One region of the Rhodococcus sp. X156 genome, then DNA from elsewhere that is predicted to be linked to it. Evidence: riboswitches for the same ligand, from Rfam matches in the RefSeq annotation. Region 1 holds a riboswitch; the other holds the start of a gene.

Region 1 (7,017 bases):
TGCCGCCGGGGTGCACTCACCCGACGTGGGGTGTGCCGATGGCTACAGCTTCCCCATGACCAACGCTACGGTGGCGCCCCGGAACCCGCTCAACGAGAAGACGTCTCGGCGAACTCGTAGTCGATGTCGGTGAAGGAGTCGACCGCGAGGACGTAGCAGAACCGCAGCACGGACTCGCCTCGCTCGCCGTGGTTCCAGGGTGGGACGGCTGGGCCCGCGCTGCTCGGCGCAGTGGCCTTCGTCGCAGCACCGCGCTGCTGCGCCCCGCCAGCGCGCCGATGCCGCTCGGGCAGTGCATCCTTGGGCGCCATGACCCCCCCACAGCAGAAGACCGGTGAGGAGACCCACTACGAGGCCGTGGTGGTGGGAGGCGGCTTCGCCGGGCTCACTGCCGCACTGTGGCTGGGCCGGTTCCACCGACGGACGCTGGTCCTCTCGGCCGGACCGTCCCGCAACGCGCCGGCGCAGGTCGCGCACGGCTACCCCGGCTTCGACGGTGCCAACCCCGGGGAGCTGCTGGACAAGCTCGAGGCGGAGGTGGACCAGTACCCCAGCGTCACCCGACGCACCGCGTGGGTGGACACCGCCGCCCAGGACGGCGACCAGTTCTGCATCACCGCCGGTGAGCTGGCGGTCACAGCTGACCGAGTGGTTCTGGCCACCGGCATCCGCGACGTGCAGCCGGACCTGCCCGGCTTCGCCGACTACGAGGGCAGGAGCATCTGGCACTGCCCCGCCTGCGACGGCTACGAGTACACCGGCAAGCCGATCGTGGTGGTGGGCAACGGGGAGCACGTCGCCGGGTACGCCCAGGAGCTCATGCCCTACGCCGACCCGCTCACCATCGTCACCCTCGGCTCCACCCTGGCCGGCTCCGCCGAGGACCTCGCCGCGCTGGCGCCCCGCGGCATCGAGGTGCACGAGCAGGCGATCCACCGCCTGCACGGGGCCGACGGGCAGCTGGAGGCAGTGGAGCTGGCCGACGGCACCGTGCTGGAGGCGGCGGCGGTGTTCTACTCCCTGGGCCACGAGCCGCTCTCCGAGCTGGCCAAGCAGCTGGGCTGCGAGGTGGGCGCGGAGGGGCTCGTCGTAGACCGGCGGCAGGAGACCACCACCACGGGCGTCTACGCCGCCGGCGACCTGGCGCCGCTGGAGGAGCTGGTGGTGGTGGCCGCCGCGATGGGTGCGGTCGCCGCCAACAACCTGCACCAGAGCCTCGGCCCGGGCAGCTGAGCCAGCGCCCACCCCAGCCGCGCTCACCTCGACTTGCGGCAGTGGGGCAGACGGGCACGATCGGGCCATGCCCGCACCGCGGACGCGGTGGCTCGTGCGCCGAAGGAGGATGCCGTGACCGATCGCCTCTCCCCGCCGTCGACAGCCGTCACCGCTGGCTCGGAACCCGTGCTCGACCGCTACCCCACCCGCACCGCGGCGCGCCCGGAGCTGCTGGTCCGGACCGATCCCGCGGTGTGGGGCGGGCTCTCCGCACCCGGCCCGTTCTCCGCCGACGAGCTGGCTGACTACGACCGCACCGGCTTCAGCGCGGTCCCGGCGCTGCTCGGCCCGCAGGAGGTGGCCGACCTCGCGGCCGAGCTCGTCCGGTTCGCGGCCGACCCCGCCGTGCGGGAGGACCGCCGCACCGTCATCGAGAAGTCCTCCCAGGAGGTGCGCTCGGTGTTCGAGGTGCACCGGACGAGCCAGGCGGTGGCGGCGCTGGTCGCCGACGAGCGCGTGATCGGCCGGGCGCGCCAGGTGCTGGGCTCCGACGTGTACGTCCACCAGAGCCGGATCAACTACAAGCCCGGCTTCGGCGGTGGTGGCTTCTACTGGCACTCCGACTTCGAGACCTGGCACGCCGAGGACGGCATGCCCGCCCCGCGAGCCGCGAGCATCTCCATCGCGCTGACGGAGAACTTCCCGCACAACGGCTGCCTGATGATCATCCCGGGATCGCACCGAACGTTCGTGCCGTGCGTGGGCGAGACACCCGAGGAGCACTTCACCACCTCGCTGCGCGAGCAGGGCCGCCAGGTCGGCACCCCCGACGACGCCAGCCTCGCCACCCTCACCGCGGCCGGCGGCATCAGCCTGCTCACCGGCGCTGCGGGCTCGGCCACGATGTTCGACTCCAACTGCATGCACGGCTCGGCGAACAACATCACCCCGTACCCGCGGTCCAACCTGTTCGTCGTGTTCAACAGCGTGCAGAACCGCCTGGTGGAGCCGTTCGCCGCGCCGGCACCACGGCCGGAGCACATCGCCGCGCGGGGGTGAGGCGGTTCCCAGCGGCACCCTCGTCGACCAGCACGTGCACCATCGCTTAAAGTTTCACCTGTCTGGCCCCGTGCGGGCCCGGCGCGGTCCAGCCGTCGGGCCACCCTTGTCGCTGAGGGTGTTCCGTGGCCGCGCGCCCGCTGCATCCTCGTGGATGGCCGCCTGTACGGCCGCAAACGGGAGCACAACCATGAGTGACACACCCAGCGCCGCTGGGCGTCCAGCACCGAGCGCGAGCCAGGCTGGCGCTGCGGAGGCACCCAGCCCGGGCCCCGCGCGCGAGCTCATCTCCGCGATCCACGAGCTCACCCGGATCGTGGTGGGCGAGAAGCCGCTCGACGAGGTGTTCGCCCAGGTGGTCCAGCTGGCCCGGCGGGAGATTCCCGGCGCCGACGAGGTGTCGGTGACCATGGTCGACGGATCGGGCGCCACCACACCGGCCGCGACGGGCGAGCTCGCGTGCACGCTGGACGAGCAGCAGTACTCCACGGGGCAGGGCCCGTGCCTGCAGGCGGCCACCACCGGAGAGACGCTGCACATCCCGGACATGCAGGCAGAGCAGCGGTGGCCTGAGTACACCCCCTTCGCCGCGCGCAACGGCGGGCTGAGCTCGCTGTCGGTACCGCTGCCCGTGCAGGACACCACGGTGGGCGCGCTGAACATCTACGCCCGCGTGGTCGACGCCTTCGACGAGCACAGCCGCGAGCTGGCCGAGCACTTCGCCGGCTACGCCGCGGTGACCGTGCGCAACGCCAGCCTCTACACGGCCACCACGAACCTGGCCGAGCAGATGCAGGCGGCCATGGAGTCCCGCGCGGTGATCGAGCAGGCCAAGGGCATCATCATGGGCGAGCGCCGGTGCAGCCCCGACGAGGCCTTCCGGCTGCTGTCCAAGGTCTCCCAGGATGCCAACCGCAAGCTCCGCGACGTGGCGACCGCGTTCGTCGCCCAGGCCTACCAGTCGTCCTAGCCCGCCTGGACCTCTGCGCTGCGGGCCCGGCGGAAACCGCTTGACAAAGTTGACCGGTCCAGTCGACTATTGGTGGCAGGTCATGAGTGCCAGCGTCAAGCCCCGGCTCGCTGGCCGGCAACCCTCCTCCGCGGTGGGGTGCCCCGGGTGAGGACCAGGCTCCGGCGAGGTGTCGGAGCAAGCGCGGACCCCCGAGTGACGCACGCTCTCTCTCGGGATCTCTGGGGTCCCTGAGCGGAACGAGAACGCCGTGACCACCACCCTGCTGTCCCGCCCCGCCGCTGCGGCGGCGACCGAGACCCCCACCACGCTGCGCCTGGCCACCCTGGTGCGGGGCATCGCCGCCCAGCCACACCGGTGGCGCGACCAGGTGCGCTTCTCCACCCGGGAGCGCTGCTGGTCCCGGCTGGAGTCACCGGCCGGGGTGGACGTCTGGCTGCTCACCTGGACCAGGACGCAGAGCACCGACCTGCACAGCCACGGGCTGGCCAGCGCCGCGCTGACCGTGGTGCAGGGCACCATCACCGAGGTTCGCCCGGACGGCCGCGGTGGGCTGCACGCCGACCGGCTGGGGGTGGGCGGGCTGCGCACCGTCACCACCGGCGTGATCCACGACGTGCGCAACGAGCGGGACGAGCCGGCGGTGAGCATCCACGCCTACTCCCCCCGGCTCACCGAGATGACGTTCTACCGGCTGGAGGACGGGCTGCCCGTCGCCGACCGCACGGTGCTCACCGACGAGCCGGAGGTTGACGCCTGAGACCTGCCGGTGGGTCGCACCCCGGGGTGCAACCGGTCACATCCCGGCGATCAATGGCCGCTGCACCGCCCTGAACAGGGCATTCTTGAGCTCATACCCCGCTCGGGGTGGTGAGGAGGACCGGCGATGAGCACCTCGTCAGGACGCGGCGGTCCCTGGATGAGCGCGACGATGCGGTACTGCAGCGGCTGGCGCACCTCGGCCTCGGCCGGGTTGCAGCGCCGGGCCAGCACCCCGCGCCGCGTGCGCCGCACCGTCAAAGCCCTCCGCGCCGTGGATGGGCCGTCTGCAAGTACCACCAAGCGCGCCGCAGACCGTCGCTAACCGCTACCAGGTGCTGCTGCTCAGCCCCCGCCAGCAGCAACACCCGGTCAGCAGCACCCGGTCAGCGGAAGAAGCTGAGGAACAGCGCCACCAGCCAGCTCCAGAAGTCCAGCCACGGGTTCGACGGCGCGGGGGCCACCACCGGCGGCGCCGGCTCGCCCGCGCACGGCGCGCCGTCCAGTCCGCCCGCGGCCCGGCCCACCCGCTCCAGGCCCTTGCGGTCGCCCGCGGCGAACCCTGGGGTGGCGGCACCGCTCACGGTCGGGTTCATCACCTGGCCCGGCGTGTTGGTGTGGTCCAGACCGATGGCGTGGCCCAGCTCGTGCAGCACCAGCCGGCCCCGGGTGGACGACGCGGCCGGCCCGAACCCGGGCGCCAGCTGCGGGTACGTGCGGCTGTCGAGCACCACGAACCCGGACACCACCTGCCACGGGGTCGCCTGCGCGGCACCCGGCGGGGTGTACGACCAGGTGGTGACGCCGCCGACGCCCGCGGCGCCGCCCATGCCGTTGAGCAGGCTGGACGTGCCCGGACCCGTCCCCGGCGCGGCCCAGGCGATCACCAGCGGCGTCCTGGGGTTGGCCGGCGTGCCGTCGAAGCCGTGGCCGCGCTGCGGAACCACGTCGGTGGTGCCGGTGTACACCAGGTTCAGCCCGGACTCCCGGCGCACGATGTCCACGGCCGCCGCCGCGTCAGCCTCGGCCGTGGGACCGCCGTTGCGCGGGTTGACCTGGTACGGGATCGGCTCGCAGGGGTTCCAGCGGATCACCGTCCCGTCCGGGTTGTGGTGCAGCGCGTAGCCGTCGTAGCTGACCGAGGCGGCCCCGGTGGTGGTAACCGGCGCCGGGTCCGGCGCCACGGGCGCGGGTGCCGACGAGGCCACCGCGGCACCGGAGGCCATCAGCAGCGCCGTGGTGGCACCGGCCAGCGCGAGCCCGCGGAGGCGAGGAACGGTCAGCGTCATGTGGGGTCTCCGTAGCTGTCTCGGCCGCCCTGCTCCGGGCGCACCGCCACCTCCCCCATCGGCCACCGAGCGACGGTGCTGAGCCGACACCGCGGCCCGGGCGACCTAGGGTGGGCGGCACTGGCCCTGAGCACGAGGAGACGACCAATGAGCACCGTCCGGGCCTGCCTCGTCGTGGACGCTCAGCCGACGTTCTGCGAGGGCGGGGAGCTGGCGGTGGACGGCGGCAACGACGTCTGCGTCCGCAGCGCGCAGTTCCTCGCCGAGCACGGCGACCGCTACCACCTGGTGGTGTCCAGCCAGGACTACCACGTCGATCCCGGCCACCACTTCTCCAGCGAGCCCGACTTCGTCGACACCTGGCCCCCGCACGGCCTGGCCGGCACCGCCAACGCCGAGCTGCACCCCGCGCTGGCCGACACCGCCATCGACGTGCGGGTCCGCAAGGGTGCGCACGAGGCGGCGTACTCCCTCTTCGACGGCGCCGACCCGGACGGACGACCAGCGCTGCAGGTGCTGCGCGCGGCCGGCGTCACCGACCTGGACGTGCTGGGCATCGCCGAGAGCCACTGTGTGCGGGCCACCGTGCTCGACGCGCTGCGCCACGGCTTCGGCGTCCGGCTGCTGCGCGACCTGACGGTGCCGGTGACCGCCGAGCTGGGGGCGGCCGCGCGCACCGAGATGCACGCTGCCGGGGCCGCGCTCACCACCAGCGCCGCGGCGTTCGCCAGCTGACGGCAGCACCGGCCCAGGGTCAGGCTCCGGTGAGCACTCCCTGCTGCGCGGCGGCTGTGGTGGTGGTGCTGCGGCGGCTGGTGTCCAGCAGCCGCCGGGCCGCCCAGTCGAGCACGAAGCCGAGCACGCCGATCACCACGATCACGGCCATCACCTGGTCGTAGGCGAGCTGGTCGCGGGCGTTGAGGATCTGGTAGCCCAGCCCGGAGCGCACCCCCAGCATCTCCGCCGGCACCAGCACGATCCAGGCGATGCCCAGGCCCACCCGCAGCCCGGTGCGCACGTGGTCGCGGATCGCCGGCAGCACCACGGCGGTGAGCTGCTCCCACCGAGTGGCGCCCAGCGAGCGGGCCACCAGCAGGTGCCCGGGGTCCACGGCGCGCACGCCTGCGGCGGTGTTGATGACGATCGGCCACACCGCAGCGGCGGCGATGAGGAAGAACACCGGTTGGTGGCCGATGCCGAACAGGGCCACCGCGATGGGCGCCCAGGACAGCGGCGAGATCATCCGCAGGAACTGCACCACGGGCATCGAGGCGCGCTCGAAGCGGACGTTGAGCCCGATCAGCAGGCCCAGCGGGATGCCGATCACCGTGGCGACGAGCAGGCCGACGAGCAGCCGCCACACGCTGACCCCGACGTCGGGCAGCAGCACCCCGCGGTCGAACAGCTCCACCAGCGCCGGAACGACGTGCTGCGGGGCGAACTCGCGCACCAGCGACGTGCTGCCGGCGACCACCGTGGTGAGCAGCCACCACACGGCCACGGCCACGGCGATCGCGGCCGCGGGCGGCCAGCACGCGCTCCACCTCGGACGGGCAGGCTGCTTGGTGCTCACGTGGGATCCACTTCCTCGGTACGGGTGAGGGTCTCGGGCAGGCCGAACGCGGCGGGACCGCCGTGCCGGGTGATGCTCTGCCGCACGAAGCGGTCGTCCACCAGCTCGCCGTGCACCGCCGCGGCGTCCACCCGGTCGAGGAAGCCGGTGTC
Region 2 (7,017 bases), 380 kb from region 1:
CGGAGTCGATGCCGCCGACCACCACCGGTCGGCGCACGCCGCGCAGCGCCGCGGCCACCCCACCCCGGCCGCGACCCACGTCGTAGGAGTTCATCGAGTCGGTCAGCCGCACGTAGCTGCCGGCGTCGAAGCGCTGCACCAGCTTGGCGGCCTGGTGGTCGAGGTAGCTCTGCACCGCGTAGCGCCCACCCTCGGCGGGGTCCTCCCCCTCCTGGGGCAGGTTGGCGAAGCGGCTGTCCAGCTCGTGCTCGGCGCGGTAGCTGAGGTGCGCGATGCGCCGGGCCAGGCCCAGGCCGGTGCGCGGGCTGCGGCCGGTGCCGTGGTAGTCCCCGCCCTGCCAGTCCGGGTCGGAGGTGATGGCCAGGATCTGGGCGGACTGGGTGCCGATCTGGTCGGCGGTGGCCCGTGCCCCGGTGGCCAGCACCAGCGCCGCGCCCACCCGGTCGGGGTGGCCCACCACCCACTCCAGGGCGCGCATCCCCCCCATGGAGCCACCCATCACCGCGGCGAAGCGGGGGACGCCCAGCCGGTCGGCCAGGGCAGCCTCCATGGCCACCTGGTCGCGGATGGTGATGGCGGGGAAGCGCGAGCCCCACGCCTTGCCGTCCGGTGCGAGGGAGGACGGTCCGGTGGTGCCCCGGCAGCCGCCCAGCACGTTGGGGGCGATGACGCACCACTCGTCGGTGTCCAGCGCCGCGCCGGGGCCGACCAACCCGCTCCACCACCCGGGGGAGGGGTGCTCCGGGCTGACCGGGCCGGTGACGTGGGAGTCACCGGTGAGGGCGTGCAGCACCAGCACGGCGTTGCTGGCGGTGGCGTTCAGGGTGCCCCAGCTCTGCAGGGCCACGGTCACCTCGGCCAGCTCGACGCCGCTCTCCAGCGTCAGCGGGCCGAGGTCGACCGTCGTCAGCGCCCCGTCCGGACGAAGCGCCCCGGCAAGGGTGGCACCGGCCGGACGGGACGCCGACGGGTGCTCGTCGTGCAGCAAGCTCACGCCTGTGCTGCTGCTTCGAACCCGGTCCGCAGGTCACCCAGGATGTCCTCGATACCTTCGATGCCGACCGCCAGGCGCACCAGGCCCGGCGTGACGCCTGCGGAGAGCTGCTCCTCCGGGGAGAGCTGGGCGTGCGTGGTGGAGGCCGGGTGGATGACCAGCGAGCGGACGTCGCCGATGTTGGCCACGTGGCTGTGCAGCTGCAGCGCGTTGACGAAGCGCTTGCCCGCCTCCACGCCACCGGCGATCTCGAAGGCCAGCACCGCGCCGGCACCCTTGGGCAGCAGCTTCTGGGCACGGTCGAACCACGGTGAGCTGGGCAGGCCGGCGTAGGCCACCGACTCCACGTCCTCGCGGGCGGAGAGGAACTCGGCCACCTGCTGGGCGTTGGCCACGTGCCGCTCCATGCGCAGGCTCAGCGTCTGCAGGCCCTGGTTGATCAGCCAGGCGTTGAACGGCGACAGCGCTGCACCCATGTCGCGCAGCAGCTGCACGCGCATCTTCAGCGCGTAGGCCGGGGCGCCCAGGTCGGCGAAGACCACGCCGTTGTAGCTGGGGTCGGGGGTGGTGAAGCCGGGGAAGCGGCCGCTGGTCCAGTCGAACGTGCCGCCGTCCACGACCGCGCCGGCGATGGTGGTGCCGGTGCCGCCCAGGTACTTGGTGGCCGAGTGCACCACCACGTCGGCGCCCAGGGCCAGCGGCTGGATCAGGAACGGGGTGGCGACGGTGTTGTCCACGATCAGCGGGATGCCCGCGGCGTGGGCGACCTCGGCCACGCCGGGGACGTCGAGGACGTCGTTGCGCGGGTTGGCGATGGTCTCGCCGAAGAACGCCTTGGTGTTGGGCTGGATGGCGGCCCGCCACTCCTCGAGGTCGTCCGGGTCGCTGACGAAGGACACCTGCACGCCGAGCTTGGGCAGCGTCTGGGTGAACAGGTTGTAGGTGCCGCCGTAGAGGCTCGGGCTGGCCACCACGTGGTCACCGGACTCGGCGACGTTGAGCAGCGCGTAGGTGGTGGCGGCCTGGCCGGAGGCCACGAGCAGCGCGGCCACACCGCCCTCGAGGGCGGCCAGCCGCTGCTCCACCACGTCGTTGGTGGGGTTCATGATGCGGCTGTAGATGTTGCCCGGCTCGGCCAGGGCGAACAGCGCCGCCGCGTGGTCGGTGTCGCGGAAGGCGTAGGCGGTGGTCTGGTAGATCGGCAGCGCGACGGCCCCGGTGGTGGGGTCGGGGGCCTGGCCCGCGTGGATCTGCTTGGTCTCGAAGCTCCAGGAAGCAGCGGGATCGGAAGTCGTGGGGTCGCTCATCGGGTCAGTCAGCTCCAAGAAGGTGCGGGCGTCGTCCACGCCCGGTGGGGGAAGGGATGCGCGGCCAGCGGGCCGCGGGCGATCTCCTGGGTGGTCAACAGTCGCTACACATGGCGAGACCTCCGACAGACGGGGGGCCAGTCGTGCGACGGGCCCGCGCTTGACGACCGGACGTTGCTCCGATCGACCCGGTCATCACCCGGGGCACCCCACCGCGGTTGGAGGGTTGCCGTCCAGCAAGCCGGGGCTACGCGCTGGCACTCATGACCTGGCAGAGATGTTAGCGGAGCCGTCGTCTCGCGCGTAACAGGTGTGGGGTGGGCGGGGCTCAGCCCAGCAGGCCCTGCTCGCGGACGGTGTCGCGCTCCTCGGTGAGCTCGGCGACGGAGGCGTCGATCTTGCCGCGGGAGAAGGCGTCGATCTCCAGGCCCTGGACGATCTCGTAGCGCCCGCCCGAGCAGGTCACCGGGAAGGACGAGATGAGCCCCTCCGGGACGCCGTAGGAGCCGTCGGAGGGCACCGCCATGGACACCCAGTCGCCGACCTGGGTGCCGTGCACCCAGTCGTGCACGTGGTCGATGCCGGCCGAGGCGGCCGAGGCGGCCGAGGACGACCCGCGGGCCTCGATGATGGCCGCGCCGCGCTTCTGCACGGTGGGCAGGAAGTCGCTCTCCAGCCACTGCTGGTCGTTGACCACCTCGGCGGCGATCTTGCCGTCGACCTCGGCGTGGAACAGGTCGGGGTACTGGGTGGCGGAGTGGTTGCCCCAGATGGACATCTTGGCGATGTCCAGCACCGGGACGCCGGTCTTCTTGGCCAGCTGGGCGATGGCCCGGTTGTGGTCCAGCCGGGTCATCGCGGTGAACCGCTCGTCCGGCACGTCCGGGGCGTTGCTCATCGCGATGAGGGCGTTGGTGTTGGCGGGGTTGCCGATCACCAGCACCCGCAGGTCGTCGGCGGCGTTGTCGTTGAGCGCGCGGCCCTGCTTGGTGAAGATGGCGCCGTTGGCGGAGAGCAGGTCGCCGCGCTCCATGCCCTTGGTGCGCGGGCGCGAGCCCACCAGCATGGCCACGTTGACCCCGGCGAAGGACTCGTTGGCGTCGTCGGAGATGTCCACGCCGCGCAGCAGCGGGAAGGCGCAGTCCTCCAGCTCCATGGCCACGCCCTCGGCGGCGCCCACGGCGTCGGGGATCTCCAGCAGGCGCAGTGCCACAGGGGTGTCCGGGCCGAGCATGGCCCCGCTGGCGATGCGGAAGAGCAGCTGGTAGCCGATCTGGCCGGCGGCACCGGTGACGGCCACCTTCACGGGGGTGTTGCTCACGACTGGCTCCTCACGAGTTCAGCGCCGAGGGCGAGGAACGCTCTGGCACACCGATGGCGGGCAGGGCTCGACGCTAGCAACTGCGGAGGACCAACGGTGATCGTGACCACCAGGGTCGCGCTGCCTGAGCAGGGCCGGCGCAGTAGCGTGCCTGCTGAGGCTCACGGACCGTGTCAGCCCCCGTACCAGTACGCTCGTCTTGCTTGGGTCACGTCAATCGCACAGGTGCGTGAGGCCCGGCGAGGAGCGAGAGGAGAGACCCACCGCATGAGCAAGATCAAGGTTCAGGGCACCGTCGTCGAGCTCGACGGCGACGAGATGACCCGCATCATCTGGCAGTTCATCAAGGACAAGCTGATCCACCCGTACCTGGACATCGACCTGGAGTACTACGACCTGGGCATCGAGCACCGGGACGCCACGGACGACCAGGTGACCGTGGACGCGGCCAACGCCATCAAGAAGCACGGCGTCGGCGTCAAGTGCGCCACCATCACCCCCGACGAGGCACGGGTGGAGGAGTTCGGCCTGAAGAAGATGTGGGTCTCGCCCAACGGCACCATCCGCAACATCCTCGGCGGCGTGGTCTTCCGTGAGCCGATCATCTGCAGCAACGTGCCGCGCCTGGTCCCGGGCTGGACCAAGCCGATCATCATCGGCCGCCACGCCCACGGCGACCAGTACAAGTCGACCAACTTCAAGGTCCCCGGGCCCGGCACCGTCACCATCACCTACACCCCCTCCGACGGCTCCGAGCCGATCGAGCACGAGGTGGTGCAGATGCCCGAGGACGGCGGCGTCGTCATGGGCATGTACAACTTCACCAAGTCCATCGAGGACTTCGCGCGGGCCTCGCTGTCCTATGGCCTGCAGCGGAACTACCCCGTGTACCTCTCCACCAAGAACACCATCCTCAAGGCCTACGACGGTGCGTTCAAGGACATCTTCCAGCGCATCTACGAGGACGAGTTCAAGGCTGACTTCGACAAGGCCGGGCTCACCTACGAGCACCGCCTGATCGACGACATGGTCGCCGCCGCGATGAAGTGGGAGGGCGGCTACGTCTGGGCCTGCAAGAACTACGACGGTGACGTGCAGTCGGACACCGTGGCCCAGGGCTTCGGCTCGCTCGGCCTGATGACCTCGGTGCTGATGACCCCGGACGGCAAGACCGTCGAGGCGGAGGCCGCGCACGGCACCGTCACCCGGCACTACCGCCAGCACCAGGCCGGCAAGGAGACCTCGACCAACCCGATCGCGTCGATCTTCGCCTGGACCGGTGGCCTCAAGCACCGCGGCAAGCTGGACAACACCCCCGAGGTCACCCAGTTCGCCGAGACCCTCGAGCGCGTCTGCGTCGAGACCGTCGAGAGCGGCAAGATGACCAAGGACCTGGCGCTGCTCATCTCCAAGGACGCGCCGTACCTGTCCACCGAGAAGTTCCTCGCCGCGCTGGACGAGAACCTCAGCGCCGCGATGCAGAAGTAGCCTCCGGCTACCTGCGCGGCTGACACGACCGCGGCCCGGTCCCGCCTCTGGCGTGGCCGGGCCGCGGTCGTGTCACCATGGCCTCCCGCACCACTTCTCCTCGCACCAGGCACTGTCCCACCCACAGAGAGGCGCCCACGATGGGTCTGACTCCGGACGAGGTTCGCGACGTCACCTTCGACCGCGCCCCGTGGGGCCAGCGGGGCTACCACGAGCATGAGGTGGACGCCTTCCTCGACCACGTCTACGAGCAGCTGCTCCAGCTGCGGGCCCAGCACCGGCTGGAGCTGTCCCGCCTGGTGCAGGAGAACGACGAGCTGCGCGACCGAGTGGCCGAGCTGACCGGCGAGCCGCTGCCCCGGCGCCGCCAGCCCAGCGTCGAGCCGGCCACCCGCCAGCACTACGCTGCCTCCAGTGAGCGCCCCACCCCCGCCAAGCATCGATAGCCCCCACCTGAGCGTCTCCAGCGTCAACGTCAACGGCGTCCGCGCCGCTGCCGGCAAGGGCCTGCTGGCCTGGCTCGCCGAGACCACGGTGGACGCGGTCTGCCTGCAGGAGACCCGCGCCGACGACACCCAGCTGCGCAAGGCCCTCGCCCCGGCGCTGGACGCCGGTTGGCACCTGGAGTCGGCCGAGCCGGCGCTCAAGGGCCGCAACGGAGTCGCGGTGCTCACCCGCAGCCAGCCCAAGGCGGTGCGGGTGGGCTTCGGTGCCCCGGAGTTCGAGGACTGCGGCCGCTACCTGGAGGTGGACCTGGCCACCGCGGACGGGGTCGTCACCGTGGCCAGCCTCTACCTGCCCTCCGGCGAGGTCGGCACCCCGCGGCAGGAGGAGAAGGAGCGGTTCATGGCCGACTTCGAGCCCTACCTGGCGAGCCTGGCCGACGGCGCTGCGGTGGTGTGTGGCGACTGGAACATCGCGCACACCGAGAGCGACCTGAAGAACTGGAAGGGCAACCGCAAGTCCTCCGGCTTCCTGCCGCACGAGCGGGAGTGGATGGACCGGGTGCTGTCCCCGGCGGGGGGCTGGGTGGACGTGGTGCGCGCGCAGCACCCCGGGGTGCCCGGCCCCTACACGTGGTGGTCCTACCGCGGCCGTGCCTTCGACAACGACGCCGGCTGGCGCATCGACTACCAGCTGGCCACCCGTGCGCTGGCCGACACCGTGGCCTGGGCCCGCGTGGAGCGCGCCGCCGAGCACGCGCTGCGCTGGTCCGACCACGCCCCCGTCACCGTCGGCTACCGCTGGGCCTCCTAGCGGGCCGACCGAAAGCTCCTGGCCGCTCCACCTGCGTGAGAGGATCACCACCCATGTCCACCCCTGCACCCACCAGCGGAGTCCCGCGCGTGCTGTCCGGCATCCAGCCGACGGCTGACTCCTTCCACCTGGGCAACTACCTGGGTGCGCTGCGGCAGTGGGCCCCGCTGCAGGACGACCACGACGCGTTCTACTGCGTGGTGGACCTGCACGCCATCACCGTCGAGCAGGACCCGCAGGTGCTGCGCCAGCGCACCCGGGTGGCCGCCGCGCAGATCCTGGCGCTGGGCATCGACCCGTCGCGGGCGTCGCTGTTCGTGCAGAGCCACGTGCCCGAGCACACCGAGCTGACCTGGGTGCTCAGCTGCCTCACCGGCTTCGGCGAGGCCAGCCGGATGACGCAGTTCAAGGACAAGTCGCAGCGCTTCGGTCACGACCGCTCCTCGGTGGGCCTGTTCACCTACCCCATCCTGATGGCCGCCGACATCCTGCTGTACCAGGCCGACCGGGTGCCGGTGGGCGAGGACCAGCGCCAGCACCTGGAGCTCACCCGTGACCTGGCGGCCCGGTTCAACACCCGCTACGGCACCACCTTCGTGGTGCCGGAGCCGCACATCATCAAGGACGTCGCCAAGATCTACGACCTGCAG

Evidence for each region. Region 1 has a riboswitch for S-adenosylmethionine ahead of ELX43_RS11865 (cysteine dioxygenase family protein). Riboswitches for the same ligand answer to the same signal wherever they lie in the genome.
Region 2: another riboswitch for S-adenosylmethionine. It lies ahead of ELX43_RS13675 (bifunctional o-acetylhomoserine/o-acetylserine sulfhydrylase); the one in region 1 lies ahead of ELX43_RS11865 (cysteine dioxygenase family protein).

The regions. Positions count from the first base shown of each region.
Region 1 covers NZ_CP034766.1:2,501,638-2,508,654, forward strand. Annotated here, with positions in the region: gene ELX43_RS11845 (hypothetical protein) at 90-311, opposite strand; gene ELX43_RS11850 (NAD(P)/FAD-dependent oxidoreductase) at 310-1,233, shown strand; gene thpD (ectoine hydroxylase) at 1,348-2,274, shown strand; gene ELX43_RS11860 (GAF and ANTAR domain-containing protein) at 2,465-3,244, shown strand; SAM riboswitch class IV at 3,323-3,434, shown strand; gene ELX43_RS11865 (cysteine dioxygenase family protein) at 3,495-4,004, shown strand; gene ELX43_RS11870 (matrixin family metalloprotease) at 4,390-5,292, opposite strand; gene ELX43_RS11875 (isochorismatase family protein) at 5,440-6,027, shown strand; gene ELX43_RS11880 (ABC transporter permease) at 6,047-6,865, opposite strand; gene ELX43_RS11885 (ABC transporter substrate-binding protein) at 6,862-7,017, opposite strand, start outside.
Region 2 covers NZ_CP034766.1:2,879,136-2,886,152, reverse strand. Annotated here, with positions in the region: gene ELX43_RS13680 (homoserine O-acetyltransferase) at 1-910, opposite strand, end outside; gene ELX43_RS13675 (bifunctional o-acetylhomoserine/o-acetylserine sulfhydrylase) at 991-2,301, opposite strand; SAM riboswitch class IV at 2,453-2,570, opposite strand; gene ELX43_RS13670 (malate dehydrogenase) at 2,630-3,622, opposite strand; gene ELX43_RS13665 (NADP-dependent isocitrate dehydrogenase) at 3,890-5,110, shown strand; gene ELX43_RS13660 (DivIVA domain-containing protein) at 5,251-5,556, shown strand; gene ELX43_RS13655 (exodeoxyribonuclease III) at 5,525-6,367, shown strand; gene trpS (tryptophan--tRNA ligase) at 6,421-7,017, shown strand, end outside.